3 regions of the Roseibium sp. SCP14 genome follow, and region 2 is predicted to be linked to each of the others. Evidence: riboswitches for the same ligand, from Rfam matches in the RefSeq annotation. Region 2 holds a riboswitch; each other region holds the start of a gene.
What was found. Region 2 has a riboswitch for S-adenosylmethionine ahead of ABLQ08_RS06060 (hypothetical protein). Riboswitches for the same ligand answer to the same signal wherever they lie in the genome.

Region 1 (2,262 bases), 1.1 Mb from region 2:
TAACCAGAAATGTACGCTGCTTCATGTCCGTTTCTTGGCCAACTTTCATGCCGCTCCAGCCCGTGGAGGGGTTTTAACATGGATAGCGGTCTTCATACACTTCAGGCGTGCATGTGCCGGACGTGGCTTGAAGAGAAGAGAAGGAAGGCGGAGGAGAAGCCTGGCTCTGAAGGAATATGACGGCAGGTCAAACTATCGATGCTGCAGGACGGAAATCTAAAGTTCGGAATGGTCGATCAACAGAGAGTTTGAGATTTGTCCGTTTACGGTCGCTGGCGTCCAGCTTGGTTTTGACTGAACTGAACCAACATTCGAGTATCCTTTCAGCTGTCCTTCCTGCGATAGTGCGGCGTTCCGGATAGATGAAAACCCGTGAGAAGACTTGTGGCGCATCCGCGCAGAACATCTGGATTTGTTGTTTTCAGGCCGGTTCAACAATTTTGAGGTCCGCATGTTTCGAGATACTCAGGTTATTCATATTGCGCCTTATGACCCTAGATGGCCCGACCGCTTTCTTAACGAAAGAAACCAGCTTCTGTCCTGCCCCGATTGCCCGTTTCTTGAGATCGAGCACATCGGCAGCACGTCTGTGCCGGGGCTGGTTGCCAAGCCGGTCATCGACCTGATGGCATCGGCAACTCTGCTGGAGGAGGTGGAGGCATTCCTGCCTCAATTGAAGAAACTAGGTTATCAACCGCTGGACGGTGGCTTCCGCCGCAGGAGGTCTTTCGGGCGTTCTGCGAATGAGGGGAGTGAAGCGTACAACCTTCATATCGTTCCGGCGTGTCAATGGGCCGATAAGGACGAACGCCTTTTCCGCGACTGGTTATGCAGCCATCCCTCTGTCGTTCAAGAATACGCGGCGCTTAAGAAAGAACTCGCCGCAATGAACCTCCCGACCATCGCCGACTATACGGACGCGAAAGGTGAATTTATCCGGTCAGAAATCCAGAAAGCCCGTGCCGCATTTGGCAAGCCAAGGCGAACCGACTGGCGGGAATAAAACTGGGCCGCACAAGTCACTCACACGAGAGTCGGCAAATGGGTTTTGTCAGCAACTTGAACGATTTGTGATAATTCACCGTTGCCAATTGTGATCCGGCAACATAAAAAGAGCGTCGCATTACGAGTTGGGGCGACGCCCAACGCCAACCTGCTGCTCCGAGCAAGGTGGTGCTCCGAAAGGGGAATGTGGCCGAACCGGCAACCAAGCGGATCTCGCCATTAGCGTCGTTTCAGCAAAAAGGGATCGACGCACGTGCCAATTAAAATTTCCGACAATCTTCCCGCCCGCCGCTCACTGGAATCCGAAGGTGTGATCGTGATGCGTGAGGCTGAAGCCATGCGGCAGGATATTCGGCCGCTGCGGATTGGTCTGCTCAATCTGATGCCGAACAAGATCAAGACGGAGACACAGATCGCACGCCTGCTCGGGGCCACCCCTTTGCAGGTCGAGTTGACGCTTGTGAGAATGACGGATCATGTTCCGCAGAACACGCCAGCGGAACACATGGAGGCCTTTTATCGGCCCTGGGCGGACATTCGAGACGAGCGCTTTGACGGTTTCATCATCACCGGTGCTCCGGTGGAAAAGCGCCCCTTTCTGGAAGTGCGCTACTGGCCGGAGCTTTCGGAAGTGTTCAACTGGACACAGACCCACGTCCATCGCTGTTTCATGATCTGCTGGGCCGCTCAGGCCGCTGTTCATCATTTTCACGGCTTGCCCAAACACCTGCTTCCTGAAAAGCGGTTCGGCGTGTTCAAGCATCGAAATCTCGCTCCGACGTCTCCCTATCTGCGCGGCTTCTGCGATGAGTTCGAAGTGCCGGTTTCCCGCTGGACAGAGAACAGGCACGAGGACATTCCGGCAGAGAGCGGATTGAAGGTCCTGGCGGAGAACGACGACAGCGGTCTCTGCCTATTGGAGGACCCGGCACGTCGCATGCTTCTGATGTTCAATCACTTGGAATATGACACCGAAACGCTTGGCGAAGAATTCGTTCGCGATGGTGGCGGCAGGCTGCCTCAAAACTATTTCCCGGAGGACAATCCCTCGCTGCCACCGGAAAACAGCTGGCGCGGTCACGCGCATCTGCTGTTTGGTAACTGGATCAACGACATGTATCAGACAACGCCGTTTGATCTTAGTTCCATTGGGCAGACTGAGAACGTAGAGGTGGCAGCGCCCATCAGTGCCGGTGCTTAGTCAGAGGAAACTGCCTGCAAACAGTCAGCTGGAATGATTTGTCTGAGCGGAACTGG
Region 2 (2,262 bases):
CCTGTGGATCATGCTGATCCTGATGCTCATCGTCTGAACAGCTACCCTTGTGCTCTTGTCCACTCACGTTACTCTGGTCTCAACTGAAATTGAGGGAGTTGAGGCGTGAGCGACGACGAACCGAGCGGTGAACTGACATTGCGCACGATGGCAATGCCTGCCGACACCAATGCCAATGGCGATATCTTCGGGGGATGGGTTCTGTCCCAGATGGACCTGGCGGGCGGCATCAAGGCAGGACAGCGAGCCGAAGGACGCGTCGTGACTATTGCGGTCGACAAGATGAAGTTCATCCGGCCCGTTCAGGTGGGTGACGTGCTCTGCGTCTACAGCGACGTTGTTCGTGTCGGCAATTCTTCCATGGAAATCAAGCTTGAAGCCTGGGCGTTGCGCCATCGGTATGGCGAACGCGAAAAAGTGACCGAGGCGATTTTCACCATGGTCGCGGTCGACGACGACGGCAAACCACGTCAGGTCCCCAAGAAGGACTGACCGTTCAGCTGGAAAATGCCGGTTGAGGCCTGTGCCGGTTGAGGATATCCGCAAAGAGGTCTTCGTCCACGGCACAGGTGCAGCCCTTGGCCCACAGGTGAAGCAGCGCTTTCAGGCGCTCGATGCGTTCATCCGGGTGAAGGGGGGACTTGTGACGCGGCAGACCGCCGATGAGGCGCAGACATTTGATCCGCGCCAGGACACAATCCTCGGCAGCTTGCTGCCAGATCTCCGATCCGGCAATTTCGACTTCCGCCGCCAGATGGTCTTCGATCAGATCGGCCGCAATTCCGGCAAATGGCTGTTTAGACAAAAAATCCTCCATCGGTTGCCCGAGGAGGACTGGCGCATGAAAATCAACCGCTTCGTTGCCGATTAGCCTCTAACGAGGATCAAACCGACCGCATCCCTGTTGCGGAAACCACCTTGCCCGGTCTGGCAGGTTGGCGAGGGCGCCAGCCCTTCTCTTGATGATGGCTGGCTTATGCCATGTCCTTCCGACCTTGGCAAGTCTGTCTGTATGCGACAGATCTGTTCATGATGGAAATTCCTTTGTCGGCAGACAGCTGGCAGGGCGGTTCCCTTCAGGCCGCTGCCGTTTCGGCGGAACCGCCGCTGGCTGCTCCTCAATTGCAGACCGAAAATAGCGCGTCAGTAGTGCGGCGGTTTTTCGATCTGGTGACCCGGCAGAACGTTTTCCATCAGTTCTTCCACCTGATCCGTCATGTTATTGAGTGCTCGCGTCAGCCGGTCAATCTGTTTTCCCTGTTCAACGACGACACCGCTGAGTTCATCGATCGTATGGGCTGCATGAGCCAGGTCGATTTCGAGCTTTTCAATCCGGGCCTCATGTTCATTGGCCATTTCCGGCTTCCCTCTTGTAGTTTGATAATGCGGTTCACACCCGGAACGGTGAAGCGCACGTATAGGCGGATTATCACAAAAGAACAAATCCATTCATCGTATCTTGCCGATGGTTCAAATCAGTGGCAAATGCCTTATATGAAACCCGGAAACCCGATATTCGTATCCGGGGAAAATCACTTCAACGAGAGAAATTCATGACCGCCTTGTCCGATTTCCAGATTACCCGCAAATGGCCGGCCCAATATCCGGACCGGATCCAGCTTTATTCCCTGCCGACACCGAACGGCATCAAGGTGTCGGCCATGCTGGAGGAAACCGGTCTTCCCTATGAGCCCCACCTCGTGGATTTCGGCAGTAGTGATCAGCATTCTCCCGAGTTTCTTTCACTCAACCCGAACAACAAGATTCCGGCGATTATCGACCCGAACGGGCCTGATGGGAAACCTCTGACCCTGTGGGAGTCCGGCGCCATTCTGCTTTACCTTGCCGAAAAGTCCGGCAAGTTGCTGCCGGAAAATCCGGCCGCCAAGTACGAGGCTATCCAATGGGTCATGTGGCAGATGGGTGGTTTGGGGCCGATGACGGGCCAGCTGGGTTTCTTCCATAAATTTGCCGGCAAGGAGTATGAGGATCGCCGCCCGTTCGAGCGTTACCGCGACGAAGTCATCCGTCTGCTTGGTGTTCTGGACAGGCAGCTGGAAGGGCAGGGGTTTATCGTTGGCAACGAATACTCGATCGCCGACATCACCTGCTGGCCCTGGGCGCGAAACATCAACGGCTTCTACGAGGCGGCCGAAGTTGTCGGATACCAGAATTTCAGGAATGTCGTTCGCTGGGTGGACACCTGCGTGAACCGGCCGGCCAGCGAGAAAGCAATCAACATTCCGGCGCGGGTCTAGCGCA
Region 3 (2,262 bases), 300 kb from region 2:
GGGTCTGAGCTGCAATTTTTCTGATTGATCAGATTGCTCTGAGTGCTTTTTCGACATCTTCCAGAAGATCCAACGGATCTTCCAGGCCGACTGAGAGGCGCAGAATGCCATCGGAGATGCCGAGTTCTTCACGCGCTTCTTCACCAATCGACTGGTGAGTTGTGGTTGCCGGATGGGTAATCAGGCTTTTCGCGTCGCCGAGATTATTGGAAATCCGAATGATGTCCAACGCGTTGGTGAACCGGAAAGCGGCCTCCTTGCCACCCTCCATCTCAAAGGCAACCATTGTGGAACCACCGCTCATCTGGCGTTTGGCAACATCAGCCTGGGGATGATCATCCCGCCCCGGATACATCAAGCGGGAAATTTTTGACTGGCCAGCCAGGAAGTCGGCAATCTGGCCAGCGCTTTCGGTCTGGCGCGCGACACGCAGCGGCAGGGTTTCCAGGCCCTTCAGCAGCACCCAGGCACTGAACGGGCTCATGTGAGGGCCTGTGTGCTTGACGAAAGGCATGACCTCATCGGTGATCCACTCTTCATCGGACAACACGACACCGCCGAGACACCTGCCCTGCCCGTCAATGTGTTTTGTGGCCGAATAAACGACAACGTCGGCGCCAAGCTCTAGCGGCGACTGATAAAGCGGCGTTGCAAAAACGTTGTCGATGATCAGGCGTGCCCCGATGTTTTTGGAGATTTCGGCGACAGCCGCGATGTCGATAACCTCCAGCGTCGGGTTGGTCGGGCTTTCCAGGAACAAGGCCTTGGTGTTCGGCCGAACGGCGGCCTTCCACTGATCGATGTCGGTGCCATCGACAAGCGTGCTTTCAACACCGAAGCGCGGCAGCAGTGTCTCGCAGATGTAGCGACAGGACCCGAAAAGAGCCTTGGCGGCGATTACGTGATCGCCAGCCTTTACAGAGGCCATCAGCGCGAGGTTGACGGCAGCCATGCCGCTTGCGGTGCCTCGGGCAGCTTCCGCCCCCTCGAGCGCCTTGATGCGGTCCTCGAACATGGCAACGGTCGGGTTGGCGTAACGGGAATAGACGAACCCCGGGTCCTCGCCATTAAAACGAGCTTCGGCGGCTTCGGCACCGTTATAGACGAAGCCCTGAGTGAGATAGAGTGCCTCCGAGGTCTCACCAAAGGGCGACCGCGTTGTGCCGCCATGGACCAGCGTGGTTGCAGGGCGCCAGTTTTTGTTACCGGTCTTGGTGTTCTCAGTCATGTCTCGTTCGCTCCAAACGCAAAAAACCCCAGCCTCAAGACCGGGGTTCGCACCTCCGGCCTTTTTAGCAACTTGTTTAACGTGGCTGCAAGCCGGCCGGCCCAAATCACCACGAAGTGCGTTCCTCCTACGTGAAAACACCTCCAAGGTCAATTCATTTGGTGCTGGTCGTCCTTCACAAAAGAACTTTGGGAACGAGAATGCCTGTTGGCTGGAGCCCCTGCATCCGTTAAGGACTTTATCTGAACAATTTGCAGGTTAACTCGATGAACGTGGCAGCGGGTCAGGTCTTGAACGGAAGCGCAACTCTTTCAGCCAACGGCATCTTGCCGGAACGGATCATTCAGGCGATGTTCGCCGCCGGAGAGATTTCGGCAGCCGAGCCACCGGTTACCGGCCAGATTCAGCCGGCCAGCCTTGATTTGCGTCTTGGTCAGGTTGCCTATCGTGTTCGCGCCAGTTTTCTGCCCGGTCCTGACATCAAGGTTGCCGACCGGCTGGAGCAGCTGAAGTTGCACACGGTGGATCTGAAGGACGGTGCGGTTCTGGAAACCGGTTGTGTCTACATCGTTCCGTTGCAGGAGAGCCTTGCGCTCGCGTCGGATATCTCGGCAACGGCGAACCCCAAGAGTTCCACGGGCCGCCTCGATGTCTTCACACGTGTCATCACGGACAACGGCCTTGCCTTCGACACGGTTCCGGCAGGCTATACCGGACCGCTCTACGCGGAAATCTCTCCGCTGACCTTTCCCATTCTTGTGCGGACAGGTTCCCGGCTCAGCCAGATCCGTTTCCGCCGCGGGCAATCGCTGATCCCTGACAATGAGCTGGAACACGTTCACAAGACCCATACCTTGATGAGCGGCGGCAATGAGCGGATCGGAGGTGGCGTACAGCTGTCGATCGACCTGGAAGGTGGCGGCCCCGGCAGCCTGATCGGCTATCGCGCCAAGCAGCATTCCGGCCTGATCGATGTCGACCTGGTCGGCGCCCAGGACCCGCTTGATTTCTGGGAACCGATTTACCGGCGTCAG

Region 1: it holds a riboswitch for S-adenosylmethionine, as region 2 does, so the genes downstream of both, ABLQ08_RS00870 (homoserine O-succinyltransferase) here and ABLQ08_RS06060 (hypothetical protein) in region 2, are expected to answer to the same signal.
Region 3: it holds a riboswitch for S-adenosylmethionine, as region 2 does, so the genes downstream of both, ABLQ08_RS04650 (O-succinylhomoserine sulfhydrylase) here and ABLQ08_RS06060 (hypothetical protein) in region 2, are expected to answer to the same signal.

Annotation. Positions count from the first base shown of each region.
Region 1 is NZ_JBDZYH010000001.1:181,367-183,628, reverse strand. Features, by position in the region: gene ABLQ08_RS00880 (SDR family oxidoreductase) at 1-25, opposite strand, end outside; gene ABLQ08_RS00875 (GrpB family protein) at 383-1,003, shown strand; SAM-I-IV-variant riboswitch at 1,116-1,221, shown strand; gene ABLQ08_RS00870 (homoserine O-succinyltransferase) at 1,259-2,206, shown strand.
Region 2 is NZ_JBDZYH010000001.1:1,318,748-1,321,009, reverse strand. Features, by position in the region: gene yciA (acyl-CoA thioester hydrolase YciA) at 106-492, shown strand; gene ABLQ08_RS06060 (hypothetical protein) at 497-805, opposite strand; SAM-I-IV-variant riboswitch at 847-971, opposite strand; gene ABLQ08_RS06055 (SlyX family protein) at 1,144-1,356, opposite strand; gene ABLQ08_RS06050 (glutathione S-transferase N-terminal domain-containing protein) at 1,554-2,258, shown strand.
Region 3 is NZ_JBDZYH010000001.1:1,015,190-1,017,451, forward strand. Features, by position in the region: gene ABLQ08_RS04650 (O-succinylhomoserine sulfhydrylase) at 29-1,228, opposite strand; SAM riboswitch at 1,272-1,351, opposite strand; gene ABLQ08_RS04655 (2'-deoxycytidine 5'-triphosphate deaminase) at 1,495-2,262, shown strand, end outside.